One region of the Kitasatospora sp. NPDC048662 genome, then DNA from elsewhere that is predicted to be linked to it. Evidence: riboswitches for the same ligand, from Rfam matches in the RefSeq annotation. Region 1 holds a riboswitch; each other region holds the start of a gene.
The links. A riboswitch is a leader RNA that binds a small molecule or an ion and turns the genes downstream of it on or off. The one in region 1 is predicted to bind cyclic di-AMP.
Positions count from the first base shown of each region.

Region 2: another riboswitch for cyclic di-AMP. It lies ahead of ACZ6R9_RS26680 (transglycosylase family protein); the one in region 1 lies ahead of ACZ6R9_RS05860 (M23 family metallopeptidase).
Region 3: another riboswitch for cyclic di-AMP. It lies ahead of ACZ6R9_RS20485 (M23 family metallopeptidase); the one in region 1 lies ahead of ACZ6R9_RS05860 (M23 family metallopeptidase).

Region 1 is NZ_JBVJHA010000001.1:1,206,281-1,211,137, reverse strand. Features, by position in the region: gene ACZ6R9_RS05880 (sensor domain-containing protein) at 1-445, opposite strand, end outside; gene ACZ6R9_RS05875 (GNAT family N-acetyltransferase) at 564-1,142, opposite strand; gene ACZ6R9_RS05870 (hypothetical protein) at 1,193-2,005, shown strand; gene ACZ6R9_RS05865 (DUF3995 domain-containing protein) at 2,121-2,627, shown strand; gene ACZ6R9_RS05860 (M23 family metallopeptidase) at 2,641-3,408, opposite strand; cyclic di-AMP (ydaO/yuaA leader) riboswitch at 3,419-3,582, opposite strand; gene ACZ6R9_RS05855 (YiaA/YiaB family inner membrane protein) at 3,799-4,089, shown strand; gene ACZ6R9_RS05850 (alpha/beta fold hydrolase) at 4,207-4,857, shown strand, end outside.
Region 2 is NZ_JBVJHA010000012.1:12,632-17,488, forward strand. Features, by position in the region: gene ACZ6R9_RS26675 (hypothetical protein) at 1-1,349, opposite strand, end outside; cyclic di-AMP (ydaO/yuaA leader) riboswitch at 1,848-2,021, shown strand; gene ACZ6R9_RS26680 (transglycosylase family protein) at 2,006-3,262, shown strand; gene ACZ6R9_RS26685 (hypothetical protein) at 3,412-3,609, shown strand; gene ACZ6R9_RS26690 (LacI family DNA-binding transcriptional regulator) at 3,760-4,782, opposite strand; gene ACZ6R9_RS26695 (glycoside hydrolase family 13 protein) at 4,808-4,857, opposite strand, start outside.
Region 3 is NZ_JBVJHA010000007.1:42,719-47,575, forward strand. Features, by position in the region: gene ACZ6R9_RS20470 (GNAT family N-acetyltransferase) at 1-1,105, opposite strand, end outside; gene ACZ6R9_RS20475 (PP2C family protein-serine/threonine phosphatase) at 1,275-2,486, shown strand; gene ACZ6R9_RS20480 (hypothetical protein) at 2,874-3,068, shown strand; cyclic di-AMP (ydaO/yuaA leader) riboswitch at 3,441-3,594, shown strand; gene ACZ6R9_RS20485 (M23 family metallopeptidase) at 3,600-4,577, shown strand; tRNA gene ACZ6R9_RS20490 (tRNA-Gly) at 4,713-4,786, opposite strand.

The DNA.
Region 1 (4,857 bases):
CGAGGGTGAAGAAGACCAGCGAGAGCACGAAGCTGAGGATCGCCCAGGGGAACATGACGAACTGGTACAGCGCGCCCTTCCAGCCCGCCGCGTCGCCGAGCCGGGCGGTGATCCGGCCCCAGACGCCCTCCCGGCGGACCGTCACCGCGGCCGGGGCGGGCAGGTCGAGGCCGAGCAGGGCGCGCATCCGGTGGCGCTCGGCAGCGCCGAAGCCGCGGCCGGTGATGGTCAGCAGGGCGAGCACGGGCAGGCCGAGCGCGCTGAGGGAGAGGCCGAGGCCGGCGCTGAACAGCGCGACGACGAGGGAGAAGCCGAGCACGGAGATGGGCAAGCCGCTGAGCGCGAAGCCGAGCTCCCGGTAGGCGGCCCGGGAGAACGGGGCGCGCCAGAACCCGGGCCAGGTGGGGTGGTCGCCGGTGGAGGCACGGTACGCAGCGGTGGACATCCGCGGTCCTTCGGGTGGTCGGGGTGACGCCGCCGGTCGGCGGCGTCGGGCACGCTTCCAAGGTGCCGTACCGGGCCGGGTCCACGGAATGAGGTCTGCTGCCCGATCGGTGGTGGGGTTAACCCCCGGGTCGCGGGGCCGGGGCGGCGAGTCGGACGGCCCGCCACTCGGGGGCGAGCAGCGAGTACTGGAGGGCGTCGTGCCAGCTGCCGCCCCAGTGGGATTCGTCGCGGATCCGGCCCTCGTACCGGAAACCGGCCCTGGTCAGCACCCGGGCGGCGGCCGGGTTGTCGGGGTCGGTGCGGGCGAACAGCCGGTGCAGGCCGAGGGTGTCGAAGCCGAGCGCGCAGAGCAGCGCGGTGACCTCTCCCGCGTAGCCGCGGCCCCAGGTGTCGTGGCGCAGCACGCAGCCGAGCTGGGCGGCGTGTTCGCCGTCGCGGGTGAGGGCGCCCTGGCCGATCGGCTCGCCCTCCGGGTCGTCGACGGCCAGCCGGTAGTGCTGCCGGGGCTCGGCCTCGGCCTCGTCGAGGTAGAGCTCCAGCTGGTCGGCGCACTCCTCGAAGTCGGCGGCGCCGAAGGGGAGATGCCGGACCACCCGGGGGTCGCCGTGGACGGCGTGCAGCGCGGCGACTTCCTCGGGGGTGTGGTGGTACTCCCGCAGGGTGAGCCGGGGGCCGGTCAACCGGACGGTCTCCATGGGGCTCGACCCTACCGGTCGGCCTCACCCGGACCGGTTAACGTACCGGGGTGGACGACGAAGACCTGCACCTGCTCCCCCGTACCCGTGCCGCCGACCTGCTGGACTGGGCGGCCGAGGAGGGTTTGGAGGCGGTACCCGAGCCGGCGGTGCGGACCGTGCTGACCCTGCTGGAGCTGGGCGGCGCCCGCTTGCACGACGGTTTCCCGGAGCTGTCCTCGCCGGTGCTGGAGCACCTGCTGTACGAGCAACTGCACCTGTACGTCCAGCCGGACGGCGATGCCTGGGCGTACCCGGCGGCGGTGCGGCTGCTGATCGAACGCCAGCGGGCGGCGCGGCGGCTGAACGCCAAGCGGCTGGAGAAGCTGCGCGAGGAGGCCGACTGGCAGGGCCAGGTGCTGGTGGACTCGCTGCTGCGCCGCTCCGACCTGCTGACCTGGCCGCGCCTGTACACGCTGCTGCTGCGCGCGGACGGCGTGCCGGTGCACGACCTCGACCAGGTGCGGGGCTGGCTGGAGGAGTTCCGGGCGCTGGACGTCGAGGAGCGGTTCGCCGCCTACGAGCGGGTGCCCGGGGTGGATCCGGACGGCGGCTGGGGGCCGGAGCGGGCGCTGCTGGTCGGGGTGTCCACGGACGGGGCGCGCCGGCTGCTGGAGCACGGCCTGATGCGGCGCAGCTACCGCAACCTGGCCGAGCTGAACGCCCGGGGCCTGCCGATGCCGGACGAACTCGCGGGGGCGTTCGAGGAGTTCGAGGAGGCAGTGGCGCAGGCCGCGATCGACCTGTGCGGCGAGTGGACGGTGCCGGGGCTGGCCCGGCTGCTGCTGGAGGAGTTCCCGGAGCTGGCCCCCGAGGTGTACTGAGGGTTCGCGGCCCGCCGGGTCCACCGCTCGGAGGACCCGGGGATCGCCCTGACGGGCCATCAGTCCTGGCCGTCCGGACGATCCGCGGGGCGGGCCGCCGGGCCAGGGTGGAGCCATGGACATCGTGACTCCCGCCGCCACCGCCGCGGCCGGTCCGCGCCCCTCGCTGCGCCGGGCCGCCGCCCATGCCGCCGCGCTCTGGTCTGCCGTCTTCGCCCTGGTGCACCTGTACTGGCTGCTGGGCGGCCGGGCCGGCCTGCCCGACGGCCTCTCGGTGCTGGACAACACGCCGCTGCTGGTGATCGACATCCTCGCGATACCGCTGTGCGCGGTGGCGGCGGCGCTGGCCCTGGCGCTGGTGCGGCCGTGGGGCGGGCGGCTGCCGGCCCGCCGGCTGCTGTGGGCGGCCCGGGGCACGGCGGTGCTGCTGATCGTGCACGCCGCACCGTCCGTACCGGACTGGCTGGCGCTGGCGGCGGGTCACCGCTCGGTGGCGGAGCTGGACGCGATGGCCCGCTTCGCGACGGTGCTGTACGAGCCGTTCTTCCTGGCCGGTGGGGTGCTGTTCGGCTGCGCGGTGTTCGGCCGCCGGATCCTCGAAGGAGGCGGCGGCCGTCGGTGAGCGCGGACCGGCCCTACGGCTGCAGGCCGCGCTGCTGGAGCCAGGGCAGCGGGTCGACCGGGGCGCCGCCACCGGGGCGGACCTCCAGGTGCAGGTGCGGGCCGGTGACGTTGCCGGTGGCGCCGACCGCGCCGAGCACCGTGCCGGAGGTGACCGGGCCGGAGGCGGTGGCGATCCGGGAGAGGTGGCAGTACCAGAGTTCGGTGCCGTCGGGCAGGGTCTGGATGACCCGGTAGCCGTAGGGGCCGGACCAGCCCGCCGAGGTGACGGTGCCTCCGGCGACGGCGGCGACGGGAGTGCCGGTGCGGGCGGCGAAGTCCAGGCCGGTGTGCAGGTGCGCCCAGTGCGCGCCGGACTGGGCGAACTGCGCGCTCAGCTGGTAGCCGGCCACCGGCAGGGTGTGCGCGGCCTGTTCGGCCTCGGCCTGCTGGGCGGCGCGCTTGGCCTCGGCCTCCTGCGCGGCGGCCAGCCGGGCGGATTCGTCGGCGGCGGTGCGCTGGCCGTCGGCCTGCTGCTGGATGCGGGCGGCGAGAGCGAGCCCGGGGTCGCCGGCGAGCAGCCCGTCGGAGGCTTCGTCGGCGGCGGTGACGGGCACCGGGGCGGCGGCCTGCGCGGGGGTGGCGGCGAGTGCGGTGGCGCCGAGCGCGGCGGTCATCGCGGTGACGCCCAGCAGGGGCGCGCCGGTGCGGGACTGCCGGGGCAGCCGGTGCCGGGCGGCTTCCGGCTCGACCGGGTGGTCGAGCAGCTGGGTGCCGGTGCTCTCGCTGTAGGTCGACGCCACGGGGGCGTGCTCCTTCCTTCCCTGCCGCCGACCGGGTTAGCTGACGGGTTCGGAGGTGGAAGGTCTCCTACGGTCGGGCCCAGGGCCGTCCCGATTCACCCCGGTGGAACGTGGTTCCCCGGCTCCTGGGACGCCCCGAGGGGTGTGCCCAAGTGGATTAGGCGTGGCGCACGGTGCCGCATGGTTACGGCGTTGCCGACCGCGCTGCGTTATCAAACGTTAATCCTATGGACCCCATGATTCCAAGCCGCTACCACGAGACGGCGAAGATTTCCTGACGCCCTATGGGTGATTTATGACGGTTCACCAGGGCCAAGCTGACGGATTGTGACCGAGTGGTTGAGTATCCGTACTCACGCCGCGCTCCCGGGCCGACGCGACCCTGGTGCCATGACCGCAACCGTGCCGCACCGGACCACCGCCGCCTACTTCGCCCAGGCCGCCCTCTCCTTCGGGCTGGCCACCGCCGCACTCGCTCTCGGGATCGCCTACCTGCCGGTGAGCGCCTGGATGCGCGCCTTCCTCGCCGTCGGGCTGCTGTACGAGATCACCTCCGCGTTCACGCTGGCCAAGGTGATCCGGGACCGCCAGGAGGAGGGCGCGATCACCAGCCGGGTGGACAAGGCCCGGCTGGACAAGCTGCTCGCCGAGCACGACCCGTTCAAGGTGGAGGGCATCTGACCGGTTCGGCCGCCCGGCCTTGACGGCTAAGGCTATTAGCCTTAGCTTTGTGGCTATCGGCAGTCGGCCGGGCCTCCAGCGCCCGGCGCGCCGCAACGCCCGCCCAGGAGGCCCGCGATGAACAGCACCCTCGGCACCACCCGGTACCTCGACGTCCCCGGCGGCCGGATCGCCTACGACGACACCCCCGGCACCGGCGTCCCGGTCGTCCTGCTGCCCGGCATGCTCGAAAAGCGCACCACCTACCGGCACCTCGCGCCGCTGCTGACCGCCGCCGGGCACCGGGTGATCACCATGGACCTGCGCGGCCTCGGCGAGTCCTCCACCGGCTTCACCGACTACTCCCCCGCCGCGATCGCCGACGACCTGGTCGCCCTGCTCGACCACCTCGACCTGCGCGGCGCCGTCCTGGCCGGCAGTTCCTACACCGGCGCCACCGTGGTCCGGGCGGCCGCGCTCGCCCCCGGGCGGACCGCCGGGGTGGTGCTGATCGACGCCTTCATCGAGAACCTCCCGCTGAACGCCTTCCAGAAGGCCCTGTTCGGCCTGGCCACCCCGCTGATCACCGCGTTCCCCGGCCTGTGGAGCCCGCTGCAGAAGTTCTACTACCCGACCGCGCGGCCCGCCGACTTCGACGCCTACCGGGCCGGCCTGGCCGAGATGCTGCGCCAGCCCGCCCGCAAGGCCGCGCTGCGCGGCTACCTGAAGGGCGACTCCGCGCCGGTCGGCTGGTGCGAGGCCGTCGACGTCCCCGCGCTGGTGCTGATG
Region 2 (4,857 bases), on a different contig from region 1:
ACTCCCTCGCTGGTCTCCGGCCACTCGTACCCGGAGGCACCGGTGGCGCCCTGCACGCCGACGGCCACGCAGTCCCTCGCCGAGGAGCCGGTGCCCGCGCCGAGACTGAACCCGGTCAGCCGGTAGCCGCGCGGGTTGGGCTCGAACACCGTCCGGGAGGCGACGCACCCCACGTAGGCGATGTCGTCGGACGGCCCCTGCGGGGTGCGGGTGTCGATCGGGCCGTCCCACCAGTACGCGTCCTCCAAGGTGTTGTGGGAGATGCAGCCGCGGAAGGTGATCCCGTGACTGTTGTGCGGCACGAACGCGTGACTGCCGGCATCGCGGACCACCACGCCCTCGACCACCGTGCCGCGCGAGGTGTCCAGCAGCATGTGGAAGTGCAGCCCGTACCGTCCGAGCACCGGTTCGCTCACGGGCTGCCCGTTCCACTTCTCCTTCCCCACCGCCCGCGGCCCGACCCGGCGCAGCTCCGCATGCCGGACGTCGGCCGGCCGGCTGGACGTCAGATGGACGTGCGCCCGCCCCTGCTCGGTGCCCTCGACCCGGACGTTGCGGGTCAGGTTGAGCACCTCCGCGCCGAACACCGCCCCGCCGCCGAGGCTCACCCGCGGGTGGGCGTGCTGGAGCGGGGCGGTGAGGGTGACGTTCGGGCCGTCCACCCGCTGGACCGTCACCAGGTCGTAGGAATCGGAGAAGCCCTCGGCGTCGGGCGGCGTGGTCGGCGTGACGGCGAGTTCGTCACCCACCTGCCAGCCCTCGGGTGCGGCCGCCAGCTTCAGCACGGCGTCCCCTGCCTTCAGCTCGGTGGCGGCCCGTACCCACGCCGTGCGGGGCGCGCCGTCCAGCCGCAGGTAGCCGCGGCCGGTGACCCACAGGCCGGTGTCGGTGTCGACGACGCTCATGCCGCCGCCCTGGAAACGGCGCTCGTCGATGTCGGGAAAGCGCAACGTATGGGTGTGCGCCGCCTCGGGCGCGAGCGCGAGCGTGCCGCGGACCTCGACGTTGCCGGTACTCTCCAGCGTCAGCGACCGGTCGGTGGCGAACACCAGCGACCCGCCGGTGTCGATCAGCAGCGAGCCGACCTTGGCGTCCCCGTCCAGCACCACCTTGTCGGTGATCCGCACGGCACTCCCCGCCCCGGGCACCTTCCCGCCCCACCCCTTGGCGTCCGACCACCTGCGCCCGCCCTGGTCCACCGCCCCCGCCACCGGCTCCGCCCCGGCCAGCGACTGCCGCAGCACCACTCCCCCACCGACGGCCGTCACCGTCCCGACCGCCAGCCAGGTCAGCATTCGCCGCCGGCCCAGCAACGGCCGCCGGTGCCGCCCGTTCTCCCACTGCTCCACGATGGCCGCCTCCCGAAACGCGCAGGGACTCCGAATCGTCGGGGGCAGCATAGGTGGCGGGTTCGGTGGAAATCGGCGACTTCCGAGGCGACTAAGCATTCTGACGTACCGTCATCCACCAGTTCGGCAGAAATGGGTGACGGGGGCAATTCCATGACCCGTCAGCAATGGGCCCTGGACGCCGGAGCAGAGTGGACAGAAGCTCACAAATCACCCATCGACTGACTCCCAAACAACCACAGAGGTGAACTTTCGTCCGACAAGTGCCATAACCACCCAAAACGGGCACAAGATCGACAACTTCCTGACGGCAGCCCAGTTCCGGCCACGCACAGCGGAGTTCGTCCGGAATTCCTTGATCGCATTTTCCGGGCCCGGTGACGGCCGTCACAGGAATTTGCGAATCATCCTTAAATCCGCTTAATCTCCTGCCCACGTTCGTGGACACACGGACCCAGCTCGCCCGGAACGCCGAATCCTGCCGCCGGGTGGGCCGGCTCATGCGAAACGCACCGCGGCAGGGGCGGGGGAACCAGGTAAGTCGCCCTGGGGCGGTCCTGACGGACCGGTCCGGGGCTTGGGGTGAAGCCGGGCGCGCCGAGAGGTGCGCGCGGCCGGGCAACTCCAGCCCGAATCCGACAGCTCACCTCGCAGGCGTGGGAGAGGAACGCATCTTCATGCTGCCCATCAGCGCCAAGCGCGCCCGCCGTCTGATCGCCACCACTGGTGTGGTGGGCATCGGCCTCACGGTTCCCGGCCTGGCCGCGGGTACCGCCTCCGCCGCGTCGGTGGCCACCTGGGACAAGGTCGCGCAGTGCGAGTCCAGCGGCAACTGGTCGATCAACACCGGTAACGGCTTCTACGGCGGCCTGCAGTTCACCGCCTCCACCTGGGCCGCCTTCGGCGGTACCGCCTACGCCCCGCGCGCCGACCTGGCCACCAAGGACCAGCAGATCGCCGTCGCCGAGAAGGTGCTCGCCTCCCAGGGCCCCGGCGCCTGGCCGGTGTGCTCCGTCCAGGCCGGTCTGACCAAGGGCGGCGCCGCCCCGCAGGTCAACACCTCCACGGGCTCCACCACCGCCCAGACCCAGGCCCCGAAGCCGGCCGCCCAGCCGCAGGCTCCGAAGCAGACCCAGCAGGCGGCCCCGCAGCAGCGTCAGGGCCAGGCCCAGAGCCGCCCGCAGGCCCCGGCCCAGCCGCAGGCCGACCAGGGCGCCCAGGCCGCCGGCAGCTACACCGTGGTGGCGGGCGACTGGCTGTCCGCCATCGCCCAGCACCAGAACGTCGAGGGTGGCTGGGAGAAGCTCTACGAGCTGAACCGCTCCGTCCTCACCGAGGGCCCGGACATGATCTACCCGGGTCAGAAGCTGGCGCTCGGCAACGTCTCGGTCGCCGAGACCCCGGCCAAGCAGTCCGCCCCGGCCCGCAAGTCCTCCGGTTCGACCCCGGCGCCGAGCACCCCCGCCCCGGCGCAGCCGAGCACCCCCGCCAAGCCCGCCACCACCACGACCGCCACCACCGCCACGACCGCCACCACCGCCCTCAAGGCGACCGGCTCCAAGGCCGCGGCGGTCGACTTCGCGCTGTCGAAGGTCGGCCAGCCGTACATCTACGGCGGCACCGGCAACGGCGGCTGGGACTGCTCGGGCCTGACCCAGGCCGCGTTCCGCCAGGCCGGCATCAGCCTGCCGCGCGTGGCCGCGGACCAGGCCGACTACTCGACCCGGGTCTCGCTGAACAGCCTGCAGCCGGGCGACCTGCTGTTCTGGTCGAACAACGGCGCCAACTCGGGCGTCTACCACGTGGCGATCTACATCGGCGACGGCAAGTACGTCGAGGCCGCCAACCCGAAGTCCGGCGTGAAGACCGAGACCATCGCCAACTGGGCGCCGGACTTCGCCGGTCGGGTCTGAAACGCCTGACACCGCGCACACGCGCATGAGGTGACCGCACCGCGGACACCGCTGCCCTCGGGGACCCTGGTCGGCTCCGGGGGCAGCGGCCTATTCTCGGCCGAAGGCCAAAGGCCGGAAGCGGTCCCGAGACCCTGGAGCGGTGTGCGATGGCGAAGGTGACGACCACGCTGGACGCGGACCTCGCGCTGGAGGCGATGATGCGCCTCGGGGTGAGCAGCCCGCAGGACGCGGTGGAGCTGCTGGTGCGCGACTACCTGTCCACCGGCCGCCGCACCCAGGCGCGCACCGGCGGCAGCCGGGACGGCGAACGCTTCGCCGGCCCGGCCCCGTCCGTCGAAGACTGACCCGGCAACGCCCGGCGCAGAGCCAACACCCGTTACGCCGAGAGGCCCTCGGCACCGCCTACCGCCGCGACAGGGCAGCTCTCCGGCCGAACACCGCTGCGGCCCCCGTCCGACGAACGAACGAGGGCCGCAACTACCGCACCAACAAGCTCAGTTGCGCGGACCGGAGCCGGTGGAGCCACGCATCACCAGCTCCGGCTGGAACATGAACTCCGAGCGCTGCGCCGGGTTTCCGCCGACCTCCTCCAGCAGGGCGTCGACGGCGGCGGTGGCCATCGCCTCGACCGGCTGCCGCACGGTGGTCAGCGGCGGTTCGGTGAACGCTATCAGCGGCGAGTCGTCGAACCCGACCACCGAGACGTCCTGCGGCACCGACAGTCCCCGCCGGCGCACCGCGCGGATCGCGCCGAGCGCCATCATGTCCGAGCCGCAGACGATCGCCGTGCAGCCCTTGTCGAGCAGCGCCTGGGCGGCGGCGTGCCCGCCCTCCACGCTGAACAGGGTGTGGTGGATCAGCTCCCCGGCCTCTTCGGCGGTGCGCCCGGTGAGCTGCTGGAGCGCGGCGGTGAAGCCTTCGATCTTGCGCAGCACGGGGACGAACCGCTTCTGACCGACCGCCAGCCCGATCCGGTCGTGGCCGAGTTCGACCAGGTGCTGGACGGCCATCCACATCGCCGCCCGGTCGTCCGGGGAGATGAACGGCGCGGCGATCTTCTCGCTGTAGCCGTTGATCAGCACGAACGGGACCTGACGGCCGGAGAGTTTGGCGTACCGGTCGTGGTCGGCGGTGGTGTCGGCGTGCAGTCCGGAGACGAACACGATGCCCGCCACGCCGCGTTCGACCAGCATCTCCACGAGTTCGTCCTCGGTGGAGCCGCCCGGGGTCTGGGTGCACAGCACCGGCGTGAAGCCGTGCCGGCTGAGCACCTGTTCGATGACCTGGGCGAGTGCGGGGAAGATCGGGTTGCTGAGCTCGGGGGTGATCAGGCCGATCAGCCCGGCGCTGCGCTGGCGCAGCCGGGTGGGCCGCTCGTAGCCGAGCACGTCCAGCGCGGCCAGTACCGTCTGCCGGGTGGTCGCGGAGACGCCCGCCTTACCGTTGAGTACGCGGCTGACGGTGGCTTCGCTGACCCCCGCCTGCGCCGCGATGTCGGAGAGTCGCGCTGTAGTCACGAGCCCAGAGCCTATTGCAACCACCTCAGACCGCCCACCATGCGGTGCTGTCGGCCGGGAGTTCGGTGTGCTCGG
Region 3 (4,857 bases), on a different contig from region 1:
GGACGTCCAGCTCCAGTTCGGCCGGCTCGTCGGTCCGCACGCAGGAGGCCGGCTTCCCCGGCGCGGCCGTCAGCCGCCAACGGCCCGCGTTCCACGGGCAGAACGCGTCGGTGACCTCCAGCACCACGTCCACCGGCTGCGCCCAGCCGCGCGCCTCGAGCGCCTTCGGCAGATCCACCAGCCGCACGAACATGGCGTCCACCAGCCGGGGCGTCAGATGCCGGACGTCCGACACCAGGTGCAGCAGCGGGTCGTCGGCCGGCAGGTTGAACGCCTCCACCCGCTCGGTCAGGTCCAGGTCCAGCAGGAACTCCCACAGCCGGGCGTACACCCAGGGCTGCTCCGCCTGCACCGTGCGGACCCGGACCACCCCGGCCGCGCCGCGCTCGTTCCACTCGCTCTTCACCGCGTACCTGGCGTAGCCGAGCAGCTCACCGGTGGCCGGGTCCTCCGCCACCACCGACTGCAACGCGGAAAAGCCCCCGCGGGACTGAGGCGCGTCCAGCACCGGCAGCTTCTCCCAGCCGGGCCGGCGCAGCAGCATGCCCGGACGGCCGGTGGCGAGACGGGCGTACAGCTCCTCGCAGCGCGCCAGTTCGGCCGCCGGATCGACCAGCCGCAGCACCACATCGCCACGCCGCTCCGGGGTGTGCACCCGCACCCGGCCGCGGGCCATCGACACCACCGCCTTGCGGGTGGCCTGCCCGTAGCCGAACCGCCCGTAGATCGCCGGCTCGGACGCCGTCAGCACCGCCAGCGACTCCCCGGCCGCGCGCACCTCGTCCAGCTGGCGGCGCATCATGGCGGTCAGCGCGCCGCGCCGCCGGTGGGTGGGCAGCACGCCCACCATCGTCACACCCGCCGCCGGGACCACCGCACCGCCCGGCACCACCAGCCGGAAGCTGAACGCGGACGCGGTGCCGACGATCCGCTCGCCCTCGCAGACCGCCAGCGAGCGCTCCACCTCCGTCAACTCGTGCCACAGCGCCCGCTCCTCGGGTGCCTCGCCGGCCCCGCCGAAGGCCACGTCCAGCACGTCGTACCAGGTGTCCCACTCCTCGGCGCGCAGCGGCCGTACGGACAGATCGGGGTGTCGAATCGTCATGAGGCCCTGCCTACCACCCGATCCGGAACCGCGCGACCGATTTGTCGCGCCCATGCCGTCACCCGATATCCGGCGCACGGCCGAAACCCGCCGGAGCGTGCCACCCCCGTTGCACTCGGTGCCACCGGGCCGTCGACGCGCGCACCGGCGGTGGATAAGGTCGGTCCCCATGGCCGGCAGTGCGCGCCCCAGAGCGACGGGCCGGGACGGCGGACCGTCCCGCGAGCCCGTGACGGCCCGGCTGCGCGCTGCGCTGTACCGGGCCCGACGCAGGCTGCGCCGCACCGGCGTCGACTACTTCCGCGGCGACGGCGCCGACTGGTGGGCGTTCGCCGCCCTCGCCCTCGCCGTGCCCGTCCTGGTGCTCCTGAACATCCTGCTCCCCGACTGGGCCCCGCCCACCGCCCTGGTGCTGCCCGTGCTGGCCGGCGCGCTGCTGCTGCGCCCCGGCACCCTGGTGCTGCTGTACGCCGTCGCCGCCGCCGGACTGATCACCGAATCCCTGGTGCACACCGGCGAACGCGTCGCCAGCGCGCGGCCCGAGGCCTACACCCACGGCGTCACCCCCGGCTCCGCGTTGGTGGTCGGCGCGGTCGGCGTCGCCGGACTGCTGGTCGCCCAGTTCCGCCGCCGGATCGGCGTGCCCTGGCGCGGCGGCTCCACCATGCTGTTCGACCTGCGTGAACGGATCCGGATCCAGGGCCGCTTCCCGCACCTGCCCGACGGCTGGCACACCGACACCGCGCTGCGCCCGGCCGGCGGCCAGTCCTTCTCCGGCGACTTCATGGTCGCCGCCCGCACCGGCCCCGGCGGGCGGATGCTCGAAGCCGTCCTCGCCGACGTCTCCGGCAAGGGCATGGACGCCGGCAGCCGCGCCCTGCTGCTGTCCGGCGCCTTCGGCGGCCTGCTCGGTTCGCTGCCCGCCCACGACTTCCTGCCCGCCGCCAACGGCTACCTGCTGCGCCAGGACTGGGCGGAGGGCTTCGCCACCGCCGTCCACCTGGTGGTCGACCTGGACACCGGCGAGTACGAACTGCTCTCCGCCGGCCACCTGCCCGGCATGCACCGCCTCGCCGGGGCCGGGTACTGGGAGGTCAAGGAGGCCGAGGGCCCGCTGCTCGGCATCTACGACGAGGCCAAGTTCGAAGGGGTGCGCGGCACCCTCGGCCCCGGCGACCTCCTGATGCTGTGCACCGACGGCATGGTGGAGATCCCCGGCCGCGACCTCACCGAGGGCATGGACCGGCTGATGGGCGAGGCCGACCGGCTGGTCGCCACCGCCCCCGGGGCGGTCCGGTCCGGCGCCGCGGTCCGGCTGATCGACACCGTCGCCAAGCACGTCAACGACGACCGCGCGGTGCTGCTGATCTGGCGCCGCTGAACTCCCGTCAGGTGCAGACTCGGTGAGCGCGGAGTGTCCACGGAGTGTCAAACCCGGGCGATGATCTTCGGCCAATTCCGGTACGCCGCCCGGGCCGGGCGCCGATGCCGGATCTGCCTGCCGGTTTGCCGCGCCGGCCAGCACCGACCGCCGCCCGCCGACGGGTTGTCAGAACCAGTCCGCTATCGTCGCGGTCGGCGAAAATCAGTCCTGCCAGGCGGGTTCGGGCACCGAGCGACCGGGCAAGTCCTTTACGCACTCAGCACGAGAGACCACACTGAGTCCGGATGGAGTGGTGGGGACACGGGGGGCAGGGGCCGGTTTCCGCCTGGGAGCCAACGCCGGCTTCCACCGAACCCCCGCCATGAATCGAGGAAGTGAGTCCCGGTGGCCTTCTCCGTCTCCGCGCTTGTCCTGTTCGGCATCATCGTCGCGATCTTCATTCGCAACAAGCAGCTGAAGACCGGGCACGCCATCGTCGCCGCCCTGTTCGGCTTCATGCTCAGCCAGTCGACCATGGCCGGCCCGATCCAGCAGTTCCTCACCTCGGTCTCCAAGGCCATCGCGTCGATCGCGGGCTGACGGCCTGTCGGCTCCCCGGCGGCACGCCACGACGGGCGGGATGCACCCCCGCGCCGTCCATTCGGCCTGCCCGCGGGTGACCAGGCTCACCCGCGACGTCACGCCAGGTCCGCGCCCGAACGCGCACGGTGGCCGAAGTCGCCCACCGTGCGGGGTTCGTACGCGCACCGTCATGATCCCGTACGCGCACCGCAGTGGCGGTGTCGGCACAGCGTGACCTGGTGGATCGTCAGCCCCTTCCCGATCCCGGGAGCGGGGCCGATCGGCGTTTGCCAGCCTCACGGGCCGTGGGATTTGCTTCCTCCGCAGCCCGGCCAGTGACCGGGCGGGCCACCGGACGGAACGCCTAGTCCTGCCGTCGTCCGGTGCCGACCAGATACCACGCCACGGCAGGAGCGGGGGAACCACAGGTAAGTCGCCGGGCCCGGGAACAACCGGGAACGGCTCGGGGTGAAGCCGCAGTTCCGCGGCCGGGCAACTCTCGCCCGAACCCGACAGCTCACCTCGCAGGCGTCGGAGAGGAACGCCTTCATGTCCGCTCAGGGCAAGCACCGCAAGCCGCGCCTGGCCACCATCGCCCGGATCGCCATCGCCACCGGTGTGGCCGGCGCCGCGATCGGCCTCCCGGTCACCGCCGCCTCCGCGCACACCTCCACCGACCAGGCCGGCAGCCGCCCGGCCACGGTCACGGCGGAGGCCACCCCCGTCGCCGACGCCGCCGCCCCGCACAGCTACCGGGTCGCCTCCGGCGACACCCTGTCCAAGATCGCTGCCGCGCAGCACGTCGACGGCGGCTGGGAGAAGCTGTACCAGGACAACCGTTCCGTGGTCGGCGGCAACCCCGACCTGATCTTCCCCGGCCAGAAGCTGGCGATCAACGGTCAGGCCGCCGCCCCCGCGAAGGCCCCGGCCGCCAAGTCCACCTCCACGGACACCGCCGCCGCGCCGAAGGCCGCCGTCAAGCCGGCCGACACCACCAAGCCGGCCGCCACCGGCACCGTCAAGTCGGCCACCACCGGCACCGTCAAGGCCCAGCCCGTGCCCCCGGCCCCGGCCGCCACCGCGGTCACCGCCGTCCCGGCCGCCGCGAGCACCAGCGCGTCCGCCACCTACGTCGCCCCCGCGCCGGGCAAGGTCACCACCGGTTACAAGGTCGCCGGCTCCAACTGGGCCTCCGGCTACCACACCGGCATCGACTTCCCGGTCGCCACCGGCACCAGCCTCAAGGCCGTCGCCGCGGGCACCGTGGTCTCCGCAGGCAACGGCGGCGCCTACGGCAACCAGGTCATCATCAAGCTGGCCGACGGCAAGTACGCCCAGTACGCCCACCTGTCCTCGATCTCCGTCTCGGCCGGCCAGGCCGTGACGGCGGGTCAGCAGATCGGTCTCTCCGGCGCCACCGGCAACGTGACCGGCCCGCACCTGCACTTCGAGATCCGCACCACCCCGAACTACGGCTCCGACATCGACCCCGTCGCCTACCTGGCGGCCCACGGCGTCAACGTCTGATCCCCGCCTCACCCCCCGAAGGCCCCGCGCAGCCACCCAGGCTGCCCGGGGCCTTCGGGCTGTCCAGGAAGCGGCGGCCGCGCCGTGGAACGGCAACGGCCCCGACTGCGTTGGCAGTCGGGGCCGTTGGCCGCGTGGAGCGGGTGACGAGAATCGAACTCGCGTGACCAGTTTGGAAGACTGGGGCTCTACCATTGAGCTACACCCGCAAAGGCGTACCCGCACCGCGTCGTGGTGGCGAGGACTGGATCAGGGTACCTGGTCGAGCCGGTGGATTGCA